4 regions of the Paenibacillus sp. J2R1T-4 genome follow, and region 3 is predicted to be linked to each of the others. Evidence: a T-box and tRNA genes for the amino acid it is inferred to sense, from the RefSeq annotation. Region 3 holds a T-box; the other regions hold tRNA genes.
The links. A T-box is a leader RNA that pairs with one kind of tRNA and senses whether it is charged. The one in region 3 lies ahead of AC58QD_RS29940 (arginine--tRNA ligase), so its partner is inferred to be a tRNA-Arg.
Positions count from the first base shown of each region.

Region 1 (4,989 bases), on a different contig from region 3:
GCTTCACGCCGGACGCCTTCACGTTCTCTTCCAATTGCTCGGGCGAGCTCGCGCCAATAATGGCACTAGATACACCCGGCTGTGTCAGCACCCATGCAAGAGCCAACTGCGTCATGCTCAGCTCCGCGTTAACCGCGATCTCCTGCAGCTGGCTAACCTTCTCCAAGTTGGGCTCCGTAAGATACCTGCCAATAATTTGACTGCCCCGTTCCGTATCTCTACGGCTGCCCTTCGGCACATCCGTCATCGACTTGTACTTGCCTGACAACACACCCTGAGCAAGTGGTGAATATACGACTTGACCAATCCCGAGCTTCTCACATACAGGCAGGATCTCTTGTTCAATATCTCGCTTCAGCATGCTGTAGGGAGGCTGGCTAGCGACAATGCGGTCCAGCAAGAACCGATCAGCCAGATGCGCTGCTTCCGTCATCTGTGCCGCACTCCAATTGCTGACACCCACGTACAACACTTTTCCTTGTCGAACCAGATCATCCATCGCCCGAAGTGTCTCCTGCATCGGTGTGACCGGGTCGAAGCTGTGGCAATAATACAGATCAATATAATCCATGCCTAGCCGCTTCAAGCTTGCATCACATTGCTCCATTATGTGTTTTCTCGACAACCCTCTATCGTTTGGTCCATCCCCCATTTGTCCCCACACCTTGGTAGCCAGGACAACCGATTCACGGGCATAACCCTTCAGTGCTTCACCAACAACCTTCTCAGCCTCTCCACGCATATACGCATTCGCCGTATCGTAGAAATTAACGCCGGCCTCATAAGCTCTATGTATAATATCTATTGCCTTCTGGTTCTCCACATAGCCGCCGTAAGTTAACCAACTGCCGAGGCTGATTTCACTAACCTTTAATCCTGAGCGTCCTAGATTTCGGTACTCCATTTCTGAAGCCCTCCTTCATGTAGGCATCCTAATCCGATGCACCAGAATGATTTCTCTTTCCCATTCTAGCACAAATACACCAAAAGAAGAGAATCGCATTTGCTTACGACTCTCTTCATGATGGCACTTTTTTCTTCAATTTTGGCATATCGATGATCGTGATCATTTTGTGATCTACAGAAATCGTGCCTTCTTCCTGGAGCTCCTGAAGCACCTTCGTTACGGATTCACGAACCGTCCCTACCATGTTTGCAAGCTCTTGATGGGTTAACTTCACGGCAATTTGCGTCTGACCCTGCTTCAGCTCCCCATAGTCCAATGACAATTGATATACCGTCTTCAGAATACGGGTCCTCACGTCTAGAAACGTCAAATCATGTATTTGTTCATTCGCCTTGCGCAAGCGATTCATCGTCACTTCCAACAGCTTCATGCAAAGCGCAGGAGCACGCTCCATACATTCGAAGAACATAGATCGGCTGAGTGTATAAATGACGCTCGGCTCTAACGTTTCTGCATTGGCAGAGCGAGTCACTCCCTTTTGCACAAGCGACATCTCGCCGAAAAAATCGCCCATCCGAAACAAAGTAAGAATTATTTGCTTTGAATTATCGATGCGATAAATTTTCACGGTTCCGCTCTTGACCAGGAACAGCTCGTCTCCTGTATCACCCTCGAAGAATATAATGGAATTCTTCTTATATTTGCGCTCCATGAAGAGCGAGGAGATCATCACTAGCTCCTCGTCTTTCAAATGCTGGAACAGCGGGACGTTACGAACTAACGTCACAATATCTTTCATCCCTACTCACCTTTTCTGAAGAAGCCACTACTTGTTGCTGACTGCTTCTCCTACACGGAAAATCATTATGTTCAAATGCTTGGATAAATCAATCTCATAGGGCTGCTTAAGCGGTTCTCCATAAGGATTGCGCAAAACGCGGATGACTGGTCTATGCTTGAAATCGTTATTCACCTTAGACACAATTCCCGTCTCACCAGAATTTAACTCCACACTTAGTCCAATCGGGAACAAAGCTACTCTGTTGCGGAATTGTCTGACCTTGTGAATATCGAATAATGTGCCGGCACCGCCATATAGAATCTCAATAGCTTGATGCGGAAGCATGGCTTCACGATGCGCCCTTGGGTGTGTTAGAGAATCATACGTGTCGAATAACCCGATCCATTGAGCATAAGGATGGATCTCATCACCCTTCAGACCATGCGGATAACCGGTCCCATTGATACGTTCATGATGCTGCATCGCACAGTGGGCAACTTCAATAGGAATGCCTGCCTCTTCCTTCAGAAGCTTGAAGCCGTACTCCGTATGCTTTTTGATTTCGGCGTACTCTGCAGGGGATAAAGTAGCTTGCTTGGTCAATATTTCTCTCGGTACTTTGAGATTGCCAATGTCGTGGAGGAGCGCGCCAAGGCTGAATGAGTCCAGTTCCTCTCCTGAATAGCCTTCTAACATCCCGAACTTAGTCGCATATACACATATATTCATCGACTTCTGGATGTAATGCTGCTCGTAGGCATTGGATTGAAACACATTCATGTTCATTAACATAATCGTTTCATGGTGTTGTAAATCGTCCACAACCATACTGACACTTTTGGAGCATAGTTTATACAATTGGCCGTTAGAGGTCCTTGGATCGTAGCTTGTGCTGGCAACGCGATCAAGTATATGAAGCAGCGTAGATCTGAGATTGACTCGAGTCTCTTCCTTGATTAAATCCTCAATGATTATATCATCGGTTTGAGTGTCCTCAATATGAAGGTACTCTATGCCCATCTTTTGCAATTTGTTAATCACATTCTGCGTAAGCTGGTACTGGTAGCCGACTAGGATTTGTCCCTCGCTGCTAAAGATCGGTTTGCCTAATCTCATGCCGGGCACACACATATGTGTTGGAATTAGGCGCATTGGTAGTAGTCCTTTCTCCTTACTGGGGGGTGTTGTCAACATCCTATATATCTATATCTATTTCATTATCCCATAATGGGCTTGTAAGCTCTGTGTATTATTTTACAGAAAATATGTGTACTTTGACACCTATTTTAGCTAGGAAAGGTAAAATATTTATTTAATTTGTCCCAGATCATTTGCCACAGGCCAAAAATTAGGTCTTTTTACTTATTTTTTCGCGTATATCTCATCCAGAGAGACGTTTTTTCTTCGTAAAATATAACCGCTGTATCCCTTCTGCAAAATATGCTATAATGTTTCTTGCTGCGGCCCCGTAGCTCAGTGGATAGAGCAAACGTTTCCTAAACGTTAGGTCGGATGTTCGAGTCATCTCGGGGTCGCCATTTTTATGTATCATAGGATTAACTCCGTCATCTCCTTTACGAAGGGGATTTTTTGCTTTCTATTCGTATTAAAGGCATACTAAGAGATAATTCGGTAAAAGGAAGGATGACGACATATGACCTCTCAAATTCAGCTTGCTTATGAGGATAGTGGAGCCGGACGTCCGTTAGTCCTGGTACATGGTTTTTGCGGCAGTTCCGTGTATTGGACAAAAACTAGTGAGCTTCTCAATTCAGATTATCGAGTCATAGCCCCCGACCTCCGCGGTCACGGGCGTTCAGAGGCCCCTGATGTACGTTATACGGTCGAGATGATGGCGGATGATCTAGTTGCCCTTATACAGCGCCTAGAACTGGATAAACCGGTTCTGCTTGGTCATTCCCTCGGCGGTTATGTAGCGCTAGCATTTGCTGAGAAATATCCAGAGCTTATTTCCGGCTTTGGGCTTGTTCATTCCACAGCCCGGCCTGATGATGATCAAGGCAAGGCCAACCGTAATAAAGCGATCGAGACAATCAAAGAAAAAGGCATGGAACCTTTTATTGACGGCTTGATCCCTAAGCTATTCGCTCCTGATCATTTAGAATTGATGGCTGGATTAGTCCAGACGGCACTAGAGATCGGGTATGCAACAAAGCCTGAAGGTGCGATTCATACGGCTGAAGCGATGCGTGATCGTCCAGACCGGAATAAGGTGCTGCGCGATGCGGGGCTTCCTATTCTGCTCGTCGCTGGCGGTGAGGATCAGATTATTCCAGCCGAGAAAACCTTCTCCGTACAAGCTCCTCATATTACACAAGCTCGCATCGAACAAGCCGGTCATATGAGCATGATGGAGGCACCGGAGTCGTTAGCCAAAATCATTGCACAGTTTGTTAAGAGCCGTTGTTAAACGTTAAATTAACGAATGACACACAACAAAAAGGACCCTCACGGGTCCTTTTTTGACGGTGGATGATAGACGATCTACCTAACCTATTTCTTCAGTAACCTTGGATGATTGCTGTCAGCCAACAATCTTAATGTGTTTGTAGAACACTAAAGTGTCTTTGGCACATCCCCTCGACTTTCTGTAAAGAGGTAGTTGATCATAAAGTGAACATTCTGCTGAAAGCATTCAACGGAACCACACCTCTCTTCACACCGTCCTTAGTATGATGCCGCTTAGCTGAGGTAATTATTCTACCATTTTTAACCTTCTCCGTTATTATGGCGGCTATGGTTAGCTTGCTTCGTTTTTTTGGAGCCCGAAAGCGGTTCTTGCATGGCCTGGTTACGTTGCTTCCTAGGCTGCTTTGTGTATGGAGTATCAACAGGCTGTGCAGTTGGTTTAGACATGCAGAAGTACCTCCCTAAGCGTAATGGATTGTGATCGTGATTTACTCTTCATCGTGATTAAGAGCATCTTGGTGTCTTCGATCGTTTGTATCTTGCTGCCATTGCTGGGCTTGATGGCTGTTTACTGGCGTCCGCTCCAAATCCTTAACTACGTTGGCCAGGTTTTTATCCTTGGCCTTATTTTTGCCCATCTCTAGATCCCTCCGAAAAGTTACTTATGGGTTATTCTTTGCAGATTTTGTGCACATTCATGAAGATATCTAACATATTGCTGGACGAGGTCTTGAACCATCTCTGTATGCTCATCCACGGATTGATCATCCTTCTGGACGTCGACTAGCTCCACTTTAACTTCGCGGGAATCCACATAAATGACACTGAAATCCAGTGAATATTTGGTGCGTCCTGCTGAAGCGATGTGGAT
Region 1 covers NZ_JCAUBA010000018.1:6,916-11,904, reverse strand. Annotated here, with positions in the region: gene AC58QD_RS24510 (aldo/keto reductase family protein) at 1-904, opposite strand, end outside; gene AC58QD_RS24505 (Crp/Fnr family transcriptional regulator) at 1,020-1,706, opposite strand; gene AC58QD_RS24500 (HD-GYP domain-containing protein) at 1,734-2,804, opposite strand; tRNA gene AC58QD_RS24495 (tRNA-Arg) at 3,151-3,226, shown strand; gene AC58QD_RS24490 (alpha/beta fold hydrolase) at 3,343-4,119, shown strand; gene AC58QD_RS24485 (small acid-soluble spore protein P) at 4,419-4,565, opposite strand; gene AC58QD_RS24480 (hypothetical protein) at 4,607-4,756, opposite strand; gene AC58QD_RS24475 (hypothetical protein) at 4,777-4,989, opposite strand, start outside.
Region 1: it encodes a tRNA-Arg, which carries the amino acid that the T-box ahead of AC58QD_RS29940 (arginine--tRNA ligase) is inferred to sense. The anticodon was not compared.

Region 2 (4,989 bases), on a different contig from region 3:
ATGACGGCATCAATCGCTTCAGCCTTACTGCGGCCGCCTGCCACCCCGATAACGACTTCCGTGTTCTGAATGTCTTCCAGCCGCAATCCGACCGTAGGCATTCTATGAACAACCTTCCCTTGGCGGTCAAAATAATACCCGAATGCCTCTGCCAGCGCGCCTTCCGTCTTTAGACTCTCAATAGTATGAGGATCTACCTTGCGGCGTTTGGCCATTAAAATAGCATCTCCGATTCCATGTACGACAATACGGGAGCCTCTAATAACATTAACCAACTCTTGAATATTCGTATCTTGCATCAGAGACTGATAGGTTTCTTCGCCCAGATGATCAGGGACATGCAGCAGCCGATATTGACCGCCTGTCTTCTTCGCCATCGTAGAGGCGATCGTATTCGCTTGAAGCTCAACGCTTTCACCTAGGCCACCGCGTGCCGGAACGAACAAGCTGCCCTTGAGTGTGGGCGATAGCGCCAGGAACCCTGCAATTTCTGCAAGCGTCGACCCACCAGTTACAGCAATAACGTCGTCCTTAGTAGCATACTTGCGAAGCGCTGCAGCACCTGCGCGCCCCAGCTCCTTCTTGGTGAAGACCGAATGGTCCCAGTCACCGGGAACTACAACGACTTGATTCAACCCGAATCGTTGCTTCAACTGTTCCTCCAAGTCAGACAGGCCGAAGAGATCTTTGATAAGCAGCTCCATATCTTCCAACAAGCGGCTCCCGCTCTCGGTTAGCTTCATACCAGACGATTCTGCATCCAGTAATCCTTGCTCCCTGAGAAAATCTACCTCAGCGCGCAGCACCCGCTCCGTTAAATTAAGATTAGCTGCTAATGTGCGGCGTCCGATCGAGCCGGAAATGTGAATATGGTGTAAAATGGAGTAACGCTTCTTCAATACATCCGTCAAGTCAGGCACCAGCTGTTTCTGAATATCAAGAATATGCCTCATGGCGGCCTTCACTCCTGGTTGAAAGACTTGCATGGAGCAAATAGCGAGTGGGACGTATTAAGTCCCTACAAAGCAATTTGTGTCCCGCTTATATTTTTATTATAATGCTCCTTATTTGCAATTGCAAGCCGTACGGGGCCCTATTATGACACATATTGTCGCACTCTTGATTTTTCAGCTATTATCCACTATAATAATTTTTGCTGCCTATGATTAAGTAGCTCTTGTCCTTAAGGTAAATGTCAGCCTTAACTTGATATCGTGCGCTCGTGGTCCAAAGGATATGACGTAGGCCTCCGGAGCCTGAGATCGAGGTTCAATTCCTCGCGAGCGCGCCATTAACTCTCTTGTTATTTCATTATTATCAACATCAATAGCATGCACACCATAACGTCCCGATTGCTCGGAGACGTTTTTATTTTCACTTCGTTTGACCTTCCTTGACCTTTGATGTTTTTTTCAGTATGATGGGTTTAATACCAATTCATTTTGGAGCATACTTGTTCCATAAAGGAGGCTTTGCCGTGAGCTATATTCCAATGGTTGTCGAACAAGATGGACGGGGAGAACGTGCTTATGATATTTACTCCCGCTTACTGAAAGACCGTATTGTTTTTTTGGGCACACCTGTCAATGATGCAGTAGCAAACGCCATTATTGCACAATTGTTATTCTTGTCCGCCCAGGATCAGGATAAAGATATTTCCTTATACATCAACAGCCCGGGCGGTTCGATTACGGCAGGCATGGCTATCTATGATACGATGCAGTTTATTAAACCTGATGTGTCGACGATCTGTGTAGGTATGGCTGCGTCCATGGGCGCATTCTTGCTCGCGGCAGGCGCCAAAGGCAAGCGTTACGCGCTGCCTAATAGCGAAGTCATGATCCATCAGCCTCTTGGCGGTGCAGAAGGTCAGGCGAGCGATATCGAGATTCGCGCCAAGCGGATCCTCAAGCTGCGTGACAAGCTGAACGGAATTCTGGCCGAGCGCAGCGGTCAACCGATTGAGCGGATTGACAAGGACACCGATCGCGACTACTTCATGAGCGCACAAGAAGCTGTAGAATATGGCTTGATCGACAAGGTTGTTACGAACGCTTAGACTGAAAAATATTACTCAGCAAGAACAGCAGGGAGTTGGCCAAGTGCCAACTCCCTGCTGTTCTTGTTGTTGTTGTTGTGGTGTAATTCTGCTGGGTTGTGAATACAGAAACACAAGCTTGAGCAAAGGAATGCAAGAGTGGTTACAATGCTCTGTTGAATAGTCTGACCAAATCATTATCCTTGAACAAAATCCGCAGACCGTCAAGTCGGATGGTTTCCTTGCCATCGCAATAGCGGGCATCCGCCAAATCAGTAGATAAATAATGCGCGACCAATTCGTAAGGACCTTGCTTCTTATAAGGCTTGCATACCTCCTTTTTCGCTAGGGCGGCTTTAATCGCGACCTTGATCTCTTCGTTCACCTTGCGCGGGGGCTTGATTAAACCGCTGTGGCGTCCAGTTGCTATTTTCGTCGTGTACGTCTGGACGTCCGGTCCAAGCTCACGATCAGCTTCTACACAGGTCGTATCGTCCCCCGTGACCAACAGCACAGGTACATCCCTTAGCCCAAAGAGCAGACTATCAATTACGATTTCACCGATCGGTTGTCCATTCAGGTTAATTTCAGTAAAGCTCTTAATCGAGTAGGTATGATCCAGAATTGCTCGATACGTTCCAGCCATGCCATGATAACCAACCAGCATAGCTCCATCGAAGGACGCATCTAATCCAGGGAAGCGTTCGGCTATGTTTGTTCCACCAATGCAATACGTCGCACCCGGATGCAACTCCTCAAGTAGAAAGTTAAAGCCTGTGCTATGCGCATCCTTTACGATAATTTCATCTACTCCTTCTTGCAGTAACCCTTCTACGACAGCATTTACCTCGTTAGTCAAAAGCCTTCTTGACTCTTCATAATGCAATTCGTTTTTAAATATTTGTGATTTCGAAATGATTCCAGCAATTCCTTCCATGTCTACGCTAACATAGATTTTCATAGGCTCACTCTCTTTTTTAAAAGTTATTTAAGTGCTTTAATAGCGTCGTTCGTTTCTTGAATGACTTGAGCACCACCGCGGTCCATCCATTCCTGCACAACCTTATCCCAATCCGCAATTGGACGCTGTCCAACAATCATCTTTGTCTGCTCGCCGATTATATATTTACTTAGCTCCCCTCCCTTTTGCGCATCCGTTTCAGAAAACACGGAATAACTCGGATCATCGTAAGGTTCCTTATTGTACTTTTTCTCCATTTCCTCAATGCTAGCGATCATCTTCTGCATTTCCGGCGTTTTATACGTCGTTTTGGAATATTGATTCGCCTCGTTACTTGGGGCCCACGGTCTCCACGATTCATGCCTTTGCAACATGTATTGGACCGGAGTCACCGCTTCGGAATTCGGCTTCAATACCGCTAGGCCATTCACCATGTCGTATCCGATACCTTCATGGCCCATCAGCCAGTCGAATTGTTTGTTCTGCGGGTTCCGCTCGTTTACTGGGATGAACTTGCGGCCATAGTCCAAAATCTCGAGTATTTTCGCCACCTTACCCGGGTCATTCTTCAGTTTTGACGATAAGGCGGCTACCCCATAATATCCTCTTTCAAGCAGCCCACCCTGCTGTCCATCCGGCGATTTGAAGTAAGGAATCGGTACCAGCTTAGCATTCGGATTTACTTTCAATAATCCAAGATAATAATCCTCCACCATCCCAGCAGGGATGCCGATGAAGATACCCGCCTTACCGGAATAAAACTCCTTATTTGTCTGGGGCCAGTTCAGTGCGGCGAAATCTTTCGTTACGGCACCCTGGGCATAAGCCTCGCTAAGGGTTTGGATGATTTCCTTGCGGCCGGGTCCGATTACTCCGGGAATGTATTGTCCGTTTTTGTTCTTATGATACCAGCCTCTGGACCAATACGCCCCCATACTGAAATCGGGTTCAATATTCTGGCTAAGCGCAAAACCGTACGTGTCTTTCTGACCATTGCCATCCGGGTCGTCCTTCGTGAAAGCTATTGCCACCTGCTTTAGTTCCTCGTAATTGGTCGGCATCTTCAAGCCGAGCTTATCCAACCAATCTTGGCGAATCAACCCACTGTTGGTGTAGGTCGATCTGTAAGTTGGAATGCCGTAAACTTTGCCGTCCACTTTAACCTGGTTGTAAACCGATGCCGGAACCGCCTTAAAAGTCTCATACTTGTTCAGGTATTCATCGGTCTGAAGGAACGCTCCTTGCCTGGCCCATTTGTAATAGTTCGAGTCCATCGGGCCTGCTATAACCACGACATCGGGCATGTTGCCGGAAGCCATGACGACGTTCAGCTTATCTTTGAAGTCGGCCGCAAGGATAAACTGTGATTTGATGTGTGCGTTGAATTTTTCCTTGATCGCATCAACCGCTGCACCTTGAGCCGGCGGAAAAATGGTATAAGCATGGTTCATGAAGCTGATTTCATACATTTTGTCTGAACTGCTGGGGGAGATTGGCGATCCTTGCTCTCCCGATTCTCCAGATTCACTTCCCTTTGTACAAGCGGCTATTCCCAGAATCACCAAGCACGTAGCAAGCATGAATGTTGTACGTTTCAATTTCATATTCGAACCTCCGAATGGATATTTTATTTGACTGGGTAATAACTAACCTTTTACAGATCCTACCATCATACCTTTAGCAAAATGCTTCTGCAGAAACGGATATACGATTAAGATCGGTAATGTGGCTAGTAGGATCGCCGCCATTTGTACCGTTTCCGAAGGGGGCACCTGCTCCAAAATCTGCTGGGTCTGTATGGAAGTCATGTCGTTCACAACGACAATTTGCCTGAGCAGTACTTGAATAGGCCATTTGGACGAATCGTTCAAGTAAAGAATTCCCGTGAAATAGGAGTTCCAATGGGCAACTGCATAGAACAACCCAAACGTAGCAAGTGCCGGTTTTGATAGCGGTAAAATTATTATTCGGAAAATGGAAAACTCACCTG
Region 2 covers NZ_JCAUBA010000008.1:59,080-64,068, reverse strand. Annotated here, with positions in the region: gene AC58QD_RS15245 (sugar-binding transcriptional regulator) at 1-953, opposite strand, end outside; tRNA gene AC58QD_RS15240 (tRNA-Arg) at 1,217-1,291, shown strand; gene clpP (ATP-dependent Clp endopeptidase proteolytic subunit ClpP) at 1,478-2,059, shown strand; gene AC58QD_RS15230 (M55 family metallopeptidase) at 2,202-2,999, opposite strand; gene AC58QD_RS15225 (extracellular solute-binding protein) at 3,023-4,603, opposite strand; gene AC58QD_RS15220 (carbohydrate ABC transporter permease) at 4,646-4,989, opposite strand, start outside.
Region 2: it encodes a tRNA-Arg, which carries the amino acid that the T-box ahead of AC58QD_RS29940 (arginine--tRNA ligase) is inferred to sense. The anticodon was not compared.

Region 3 (4,989 bases):
ATAGTTGGTATAAAACGACGCAGCGCACCACTTTCGAATCTACTCCGGCCGATATTGCCAAAATGGCGAAAAAGCATCCCTCCCTGCGAATATTAATGGCTCATCTGACTGGGGCGAAAATTCGAGGAATTCAAGATATTAAAGCTTACCCCAACGTGCTGTTGGATACATCAGGATCGCAGCCGGAGGAAGGTTACTTACAGAGAGCGATTGAAGAATTGGGAGCAGACCGGGTCTTGTTTGGTTCGGACTATCCTATTCGAGCTTTTTCTACTCAGCTTGGCCGTATTGAATCTGTCTCCTTATCCGACGAAGACCGTGCGAAGGTTTTGTATAAAAATGCAATGAAGTTTTTCCGTAAGGGAGGAGACAAATGATGGCGAAGCCAATTAACAAATTGATTGATGTGGCGGCATGGACTGGAAATTGGCCTTTTTTGAAGTTGCGATATACGGAGCTGCCTGCTTTGAAGACCAAGCTGCAGTCATTGCATGTCGAGCAGGCATTCGTTGCACCAATCGAAGCGATTCTGGAGCAGGATCCGATCCGAGCCAACAAAGAGCTGCTTGAAGCTACTCGTCATGACGAATTTTTCTCACCTGTGCTTGTTGTGGATTTGTCCTATGCGAACTGGCAGGAAAATGTGGATTTAGCGGTAAAAGATGGCCGGGTCCGGATCTTGAAGCTGCTGCCCAATTACCATATGTATGAAGTGAACGAGGCGAATCTGGAGCCGTTGGTCAAGCTGACTATGCAGCACAAGCTGATTATCAGCATTCAGATGCGGGTCGAGGACATTCGCGGTCAATATCCGCTCATGAGGGTGGAGGATTTGGACGTGGTCCGCGTTGTGAAGACCGTCTCGTTCTTCCCTGAGCAACCCTTCATCCTGAGCAATCCGGCTACAGCAGAACTGGCACAGGTGCTTAACTCGGTTGATAATCTGTACGTGGAGCTTGCAAGTGTGGAGAATCCGGATGTATTGATGATGCTGAAGAATACGTATGGGCTCGATCAAGTCTTGTTCGGATCGCATACACCTTTCTTCATCCCGGAAGCGATTATAGCTAAGTTGAAATACACAGATGTTTCACAAGCGGACGTCGAACAAGTTGCATTCCGAAATGCAGAGAAATTGCTTGCTTGGTGTAACGAGTAGACGAGGTAAGGATAGAGAATACGGCTGCTCCATTAGGTCTAACAAAAGACCTGGGGGACAGCCCTTTTTGCTAGGAAAACCCCTTTACTCCAAATTTGATTTTCCGTTCACCACACGAGATCGTTTTGAGCTATATTAGAGTTATTGCACTCCCAAATTACGAAACGGAGGATTTCCCATTGAAACCGATCTTGCAAAAATTGTACTCCAAATATCCGGAGCTGGAGCAAGCGTGTGCCTCGGAGATCGACCAAGCGTTTGAAATAATGAAGCACTCATACAGTGACGGTAATAAAACGTTGATTTGCGGTAATGGAGGAAGCGCCGCAGACTGTGAGCATATCGTCGGAGAATTGATGAAAGGTTTCCTGCTGCGCAGACCCGTACCTGCGGAGTTCCGAGCTAAGCTCGAGGGCATAGACTCCGCCACTAGTGATTACATCGCCAGTAATCTGCAGGGGGCTTTGCCTGCGATCTCGCTAGTCAGCCATACTGCGTTAGCCACCGCATTCGCGAATGATATGGCGCCTGACCTTGTGTTCGCCCAACAGGTGTACGGGTATGGTAAACCTGGTGACGTGCTGATTGGGCTCAGTACTTCAGGCAACTCCGCGAACGTGCTGCATGCTCTTAAGGTGGCTAAAGCAATCGGTGTAAAAACTATTGGATTGACGGGCTTCTCTGGCGGACAAATGAAAGCGATCTGTGATGCCACGATCTGCGTTCCCTATGAACATACCCCTGATATTCAAGAGAGGCACCTGCCGATTTATCACGCGCTCTGCATATTGCTTGAGGAGGAGTTTTTTGCGTCATGACTTTACTAGGCGGAGTGGATATTGGAGGCACCAAATGCGCCGTGACTTTAGGGAACGCAAGTGAAGAGAACGTGGACATTATCGGCAAAATCATGTTTCCCACGCCCCCTTCACCTGAAGCCACTATGAACTTAATAATAGAGTCGATGGATAGGTTGCTTGCTGAACAAGGCAGTGAGCCTCTACAGGCAATCGGCATCAGCTGCGGCGGCCCTTTGGATAGCCGTGCCGGACTTGTGTTATCGCCACCCAATCTGCCGGGCTGGGATAGGATCGACGTCGTGACTCCGCTTAAGGACCGCTATGGTGTTTCTGTAGGCTTGCAGAACGACGCTAATGCTTGTGCCTTGGCAGAATGGAGATGGGGCGCTGGCCGGGGCTGCCGGAACATGGTATTTCTCACATTCGGAACCGGCATGGGTGCCGGACTTATTATCGAAGGCCGTCTTTATTCAGGGACTAATGATATGGCTGGAGAGGTCGGGCATTTGCGCATGGAAGACCATGGTCCAGTCGGCTACAACAAAACGGGCTCGTTCGAAGGATTTTGCAGCGGCGGAGGGATCGCCCAATTGGCTCGCTGGAAGGCTGAGGAAGCGTTGGCTGGAGGCCAGGAAAGTGCTCCCTCGTTCTGTCCTACATATGCGGACCTTGACTTGATTACTGCGAAGAAGGTTGGAGAAGCTGCGCAGCAAGGCGATCGGGCTGCGCTTGATATTTTTCACATCGTGGGAACCAAGCTTGGACGGGGTCTAGCTCTTCTAGTGGACATCCTGAATCCTGAGCGAATCGTAATCGGCAGCATATACGGCAGACAGCAGTCTATACTTGAACCAATCGTAATGGAAGAACTGGCAAGAGAAGCGCTTCCCTACAGCATGAAAGTATGTGAAATTGTTCCAGCAGGGTTGGGGGAGAACGTAGGCGACCTGGCAAGCTTATCGGTAGCTTCCACTCTTGTAGATTACTCCTCTGTTTGACCCATCTTGTAGTGCGTCATCTTCGATAAGCTGCTGCGCGAATTGCCGAGCGCCTTCGGAGAGGAATGCTCGCTAGGATTGTTCTGGAAGTAGGCCTTCGATAGTTGGTATATATTATCTTCCATGCGCTGCATGGACTCCATCATGATCGAGATCGCGATAAACAATATACCGTTAAGAACTACGACGATACAGAATGCAATACTCCAACTTCCGTACATATTTCCAAGTATAAGTCCTAGAATAATTCCACCTATGATCTGGATTATGCCGGTTATTCTCATAAAGTCTGCCATGCTCTTCACATCCTTCTTCAGGAATATTTACCACCCTGCTAGTATATCGAATTTCCACCTGAAATACGATACAGAGTGTGCTTGACAGAAGCGGATCAGATATGCGAGAATAATTCAAAATATTCAATCAATGAATGGGACAGTATTTGTTGGCAATCGTTCAAGCGAGCCGGGTTGGTGGAAGCCGGTACGTAAGCCAATGGGGAAGCGGGCCCGGGAGATGATGATCTGAACCTTTGCGGATATAGCTGCTGCAGGTAAGTGGGCGAGCTCTGATGCGAAGGTGTAGGATGATCCGGTGGACGGACCGTTATGCTGTTAAGGTGGTTAAGCATCATTCGCGAGTGATTATCGCTCGGTCAAATGATGATTAGCACGAAGAGTGGTACCGCGGGAATAAGCTCTCGTCTCTTTTATTAAGAGATGAGGGCTTTTTTGACGTTTTGTAAGGAATTGATATTTGATGGAGGGTACAACGATGACCAGGATCAGGATCGGGAAAAATTCATTGAAGCACGAACTGACGTCAATTCTGCAAGAGCAAGTACAGCATCTTTTACAGCAACATGGAGCGGCTTGGCCAGAGGGGCTGCAAGTATTGATCGAGCAGCCTGCGCATGTGGATCATGGTGATTATGCTTCTAATGTGGCTATGCTGCTCGCTCGAATATTGCGAAGACCGCCCATGCAGATTGCTGCTGATATCGTGAACGGGCTGCAGAAGCAAGGGATGTTAGACGGCCTTGTGAAGAAGGTGGAGGCAGCACCGCCGGGATTCGTGAATTGGCATTTGGATTGGAGGGTTTGGGCCGAGCGGTCTCTTGGAAAGGCGAATGACCATAAGACTGGAGAGACTGCAGAACATGAGAATGAGGAAGAGTTGGAGAAAGAACTTCATGCTGAACGGTCATCCGTGCAAAAGGTCGTCATCGAACATACATCTATCAATCCGAATAAAGCGGCCCACATTGGTCATCTCCGCAACTCCTGCATAGGCGATACGTTAGCGCGTCTCTACAAAAAGATAGGTTACAAAGTGGAGGTGCACAACTATATCGATGATCTAGGGAACCAGTTGGCAGATACAGTCGTAGGCTTGCTCCATACCGGCTCGCAAGCGAAGGTGGAGCGATTCGGAGATTTCTGCTGGGACACCTATGCTGCGGTCAACAGGGCTTATTCCGTGAATCCGGGGTTACTCGAGGAGCGGACACGGATTCTGCATGAGCTGGAAGCTGGCCACTCAAGTACGGCTTGGTTAGGTGAATTAGTAGCGGAGAAGATCGTTCGCGAGCATGTGGAGGAAATGCGGCTGTTCGGGATTCGTTATGACGTGCTTGTATGGGAGAGCCATCTTGTGCGTCAAGGGTTCTGGGAGGCTGCATTCGAGAGGCTTCGTGAAACGCCTTCCTTCGTCCAAGTGGAAGAAGGCAAGCAAGCTGGTTGCTGGGTTCTGAAGCAGATTGGCGGAGATGCAGGAAGTGACCAGCAGCAAGCATCCGATCAAGCTGCGCTTGTAGAAGGATCTGCCGAAGCTTCCGCCGAAGCTTCCGCCGAAGCTTCCGCCGAAGCTTCCGCTCAAGAGCATCAGGCCGACAAAGTATTGGTCAGGTCGAATGGAATTTTGACCTACACCGCCAAAGATATCGCCTACCATCTATGGAAGTTCGGCTTATTGGACAAAGAGTTCTCTTACAGCCTCTTTTCCAAAGAGCTTTGGACGACTGCTGCAGCGG
Region 3 covers NZ_JCAUBA010000028.1:57,934-62,922, forward strand. Annotated here, with positions in the region: gene AC58QD_RS29915 (amidohydrolase family protein) at 1-377, shown strand, start outside; gene AC58QD_RS29920 (amidohydrolase family protein) at 374-1,159, shown strand; gene AC58QD_RS29925 (D-sedoheptulose-7-phosphate isomerase) at 1,339-1,977, shown strand; gene AC58QD_RS29930 (ROK family protein) at 1,974-2,957, shown strand; gene AC58QD_RS29935 (hypothetical protein) at 2,942-3,253, opposite strand; T-box leader at 3,375-3,668, shown strand; gene AC58QD_RS29940 (arginine--tRNA ligase) at 3,732-4,989, shown strand, end outside.

Region 4 (4,989 bases), on a different contig from region 3:
TTCATCATCGGTGAACAGAGCTTGGACAACTGGAGCAACTATGTGAAAAGCTTGAATAACATCGGCCTCCCGAAGTTGCAGGAGCTGTATAAAACCGGATTTCTGAAGAATTCCAAATAAAGCTCCGCAATCGAGGATAAAACAGTTAAGGAGAACCCCCAATGAACCTCACCATATATGTGAACAAAGGGCCCTTTGACAGCACCCTGGAAGCAGCCTATTCGGAGCAGCAAGTGGATTGGTGGGATGATACCGACGAGCGAGCTGTGTATTGCACCGAATGTTTTGCTGCCGTAGAGCTTCAAAAACATCTACAGACGCTATTAGGTGATCATACCGTTGTTCGGTTAGAGAACACTGAGCATGAATGGGCCCATGGAAAAGATAGAAGCAATAGCATTTTCATCGGAACACTGCTCTCCAATCCTTATATAAGGGCTTTCGAAGCGGAAGGTTTGGTGCACGGTCACGAGCTGAACGATGAGAACGGCGAAGCCTTTCTGATCGAAACCCTGCAATCGAATGAAGAATTGTATTGGGTATTATCCGGGGTAGGCAGCATCGGCAGCCTATATGCTGTTTACACATTTCTGGAAAAGCTCGGCTTCCATTGGTACGCCCCTGGTGAAACAGGTGTCATTACTCCGGAGCCCCTCTCTCGCCTCCCCGAGATTCGATGTCAGGAAAGGCCAAGCTTCCGGACAAGAGGCTGCTATTCAGAATTCATCGACGACCGAAATGCCGATTTATTCGATTGGATGGCACGTAATCGAATGAATTATGCCCATTTATTTACCATTAAGAATCCACATGCGCTGAAGAAAAGGGGAATCCGTATTGCGGGCGGAGGTCACGATATCCTCTACAAGTATTTGGACCCGCTTAGCCCTTACCCTTACGCGCATCCCTTGTTTGGAGGAGATGGGAAGCCGCAAGACCCCTATCCCGTAAGTCTGGAATACAAAGGGGACACCGACAGCGATGGGATACTTGCTTATGTGGAGTCCCATCCTGAGTGGTTTGCACTAGTAGACGGGGAAAGAAGTTACTACCGCAGCCCGGAAGCCTTAAAGGAGCAGTATTTCGCCGGAGACAATCATTGCCTGACACATCCGGACGCATCGGATGAGCTCGCCAAAAATATAATCACTGCTCTTGTCGATGGAGATTTGAAGCATGTGGATGACTTGAACTTTTGGCTGCTAGATAACGGGAATTGGTGTTCCTGCGATAGGTGCAGCAGCAGTGGCAATTATACGAGCCGGTTGATCCTGCTTGTCCATCATTTGAGACAAAAGCTCTGTCAGGCGATGGCAGAGGGCATTCTCAAGAGGAATGTCCGAATCCTGTTCCCAGCTTATCATGAAACGCTGGAAGCTCCTGATAGACCCCTTCCTGAATCGTTTGATTACCACAATTGCTTTGCTATATTTTTCCCTATCGAAAGATGCTATGTCCATACGTTCAACAATAAGGGTTGCACAGAGACCAACCTACAGCTGCTTCATAATTATGAAAGCTGGACCGTGAATACAAACCGTCATTTTCAAGGGGAAATGTTTATAGGTGAATATTTCGGTGTAAGAACGTTTGCTGCTATGCCGATTCTCTTAAGCAGCATCATTGCTAATGATATCCCTTATTACTACGAGACGGGAGCCCGACATTTCTATTATATGCATATCACAAGCGGAAGGTGGGGAATGCTCGCCCTCAACAACTACCTGTATGCGGCGCTCCTGTGGAATGCTAAGGCTGATACACGAGCCATCATGGATACGTATTTTGTACAATACTACGGCGAAGCTGCAGGCCTGATGAAATCCTTCTATGAGAAATTAGAAGTCGCACTAAGCAATATCAAGTATTTGAAGCATTATCAGGAGATCGATGGAGAGAAGCATTCCCTTTGGTTAAAGATCAAAGATCGTGAGGAAAACTTGTTTCCGTCTGAACACATGAAATATGAAGCCAACGGAGAAAACGGTAACTCGGGAATTAGCCTGGTTGCTACCGTAGAGCAACTCCATGCTTGCAGAGCGATTCTGGATGCGGCCCTATTCAAGGCGGAGAAGTCCATCGTAGCTCAGAGGCTGCTTGAGGACGAGATGAGATTCGACTATGGCCATACGATGATTATGTTCTATTACCGAGTGGTTCGTACGGTGACACTGCTGCAGGCGGATAAATCGCTGCTTGCCAGAGCCGAGTTTGCTCATTGCCAGTTGTTTGCCGAGAAATTGAGAGCATCAAAGCTTCCATTAGACAATTATGATTACAGCAAGTATTACGATAGCGGTCTTGACGCAACATGGATCAAAGCATATTACGAGCAGCTGCTTACCGAATTTTTAGATTAAAGGTTAGGACAGGGGAGGATATACTGCCTTTCTGCGTGGCGAGAGGAGACAGAGGGTTGTGGGTATCTGAGGATGGCGGCCAGAGCTGGAGCTTATCAGCATTTCCTGGCATATTGACGGATAATTATGGAGTGACTGCCCTTCTATTCGACCGTGTCGTCTATGCTGCTGCTTACGAAGATGGCATTTACCGATCGAACGATTCGGGGGACAGCTGGGTGAAACTTACCGGTTCGGATAATCCCGACAAACCGGCACGAATGGTTCTGTCTGCCTCTGGAGATTGCATTTAACGATCCTCTTGCCGATTTGGATACAACAGCGTCCTATATGGTCGTCAGCAAGAGGTTACGAATTTAATACCGGCGTCGATACTGAAAACGCATGGAGACTGGTATTTGTATCTGGATCAGCATTCAGCCTCGAACATATTAAAGTTGCAGCTCTAGATGAGAAAATAGCTTAAGCAAAGACCGCGGAAGCGGACCGTAGCTGCCGATTTTCGCAATTGTATATTACTATAACAAAACAAAAGACCGCGATTTCTCGCGGTCTTTCCACATGCTTGACGTCCCTGGAGGGATTCGAACCCCCGATCGCACGCTTAGAAGGCGGATGCACCTTTTCAACTATTACATTTAAGTAGGGTTAAGGTGGATGGTCTACCTGGTTTCCTTAGGGAGCATAACTTCAGCGTCAGCCGGCATAATGTCTTCGCTTGTAGCTGCCACTTCATGACGAGCATCTTTCCAAGCGCGCACCTCGTCGCTGACGTTACTTGCTACTTCCTTCGCCTTTTGCACCCAATCCCCGGTCTGCAAGGAAACTTGCTTGGCGATTTCTTGTGTTTTGCTGCTAACGTTACTTGCAATTGATTGTGTCTTCTCACTCACTGTAAGGACTTGCTCCGATAAATCAGCTCTCAGATCTTTACCGGACTTTGGAGCCAGTAATAATGCGGTTACAGCCCCAAGCACACTGCCAATTACCGCTCCTACCAAGAATTCCTTACCTTTACCACCCGCATTAGGATTCGACATTTGGATCATCCCTTTCCATCGTAGGTTTGGGTTGGTTCGCCTTTTGTTGCTTTCGATGCTGCCACTTTTGCCATACCTGAAACCCCCATGCCGCCCATTCGATCGCTTCAGCAATTCGCGGCTGCCGCCCTTCGACTGCCTGACCCGCTTGCTTCACCGACTGTGTGACCGTAGCTGAAACTTGCTTCACAGAGGTTGTTACCTGCTGTACCGATTCGCCCACTTGACCAATAGACTGGAACAAGCCGTCTAATGTTTTCATTTTTTCGTGAACGTCCTCCGTAACTTGCTGTGCGGTCTGCATGACTTTAACGGTCTGTACGGACATTTCACCCAATTGCTGCTCCATGCGCTCCAAGGTTTGGTTCATCTGCTTCATGGATGTACGCGCTGTTTGCAGAGCGGCGATAAGAAACCAGACCAATGCGATAAATGCTGCTGCTATAAAGGCTATACTAATTTGCCAAATCATACGCGGATCCCCTCTTCTCGGCGGTTTCATTATGCAATGGGTTCAATGGTTGTGCTGCAATTTCTGCTAGACGAATGCCCATTTCTTACTTCCATTATAGATCGGAAGCGCCCACTTTGACACAACAATTGGCAAAAAAAAGAACGGACCGTTATGCTCGGACCGTTCCATGGTTAACTGAGCTTTTAGGGAACCGTTCATTGATTTGCTGCAGAACAGCATCTACTCCATCCTCTACTGTCTCTACGCTGCATACCACTCTCTGCTCGTATTGCAGGTTTGCGTGAGTATACCTGGGATCGTAATAATAAGCGAGCAGCAGGGCAACAGCTTCAGCAAAACGTTCTTCCTGCAGGTGTCCATGAATTTCTGCTGCGATTGGAGTATGAATCCGGCTCCGAATGTGATCGAAAGCTTGAATACATGCCGCTTTATGCAGACTTGGTTTATACTCCTCCAAGATGTGAGCGACCCGCTTTTCTAAGGGCAAGTCCACAAACAGCTGCTCTCCCTTGGCCTTAGCTTCCATCAAGAAGTCCGGAATGTTGATTTTGCCAATCCGCTTACTCTCGGCTTCCAGCAGGATATAAGGACTATTGTTTAATTCCTGAAGGCGAAGGGCGAGGAGAGCCTCGAACGTTTTCTGATTATTAGGAGTCAGTCCTACTTGGCCAAAAATTGACCCCCTGTGTCCGGCCATGCCCTCCAGATCAAGCACAGGAAGCCCCTTCTGAGCAAGCTGCCGAAGCAGCTCGGTCTTCCCAGATCCGGTGTAACCGTTAATTACGATAGCTGGCTTTGTGAGCTCATAATGCTCCAGGAAGTCTACGACCCATTTGCGGAATGACCGAAAGCCTCCCTGCAGCCGCGCAACACGGATGTCCATGAGAGACAACAGCGTTGCCGTAGTCTTGCTGCGCATCCCTCCGCGCCAACAGAACACAGCCTTAGGACCAGGAATAGAAGCGAACTGCTTGATATACTGAGGCAGCTTCGCAGACACGACCTCGAGTCCCTTTTCCTTAGCGGCATCGAAGCTAACTTGTTTATATAATGTTCCAATCACGGCCCTTTCCTCATCATCGAAGAGAGGAATGTTCAAGCTGCCCGGGATCGT
Region 4 covers NZ_JCAUBA010000010.1:172,939-177,927, reverse strand. Annotated here, with positions in the region: gene AC58QD_RS18160 (extracellular solute-binding protein) at 1-120, shown strand, start outside; gene AC58QD_RS18155 (DUF4838 domain-containing protein) at 162-2,360, shown strand; gene AC58QD_RS18150 (WD40/YVTN/BNR-like repeat-containing protein) at 2,417-2,653, shown strand; tRNA gene AC58QD_RS18145 (tRNA-Arg) at 2,933-3,010, opposite strand; gene AC58QD_RS18140 (YtxH domain-containing protein) at 3,023-3,400, opposite strand; gene AC58QD_RS18135 (DUF948 domain-containing protein) at 3,387-3,872, opposite strand; gene mnmH (tRNA 2-selenouridine(34) synthase MnmH) at 4,024-4,989, opposite strand, start outside.
Region 4: it encodes a tRNA-Arg, which carries the amino acid that the T-box ahead of AC58QD_RS29940 (arginine--tRNA ligase) is inferred to sense. The anticodon was not compared.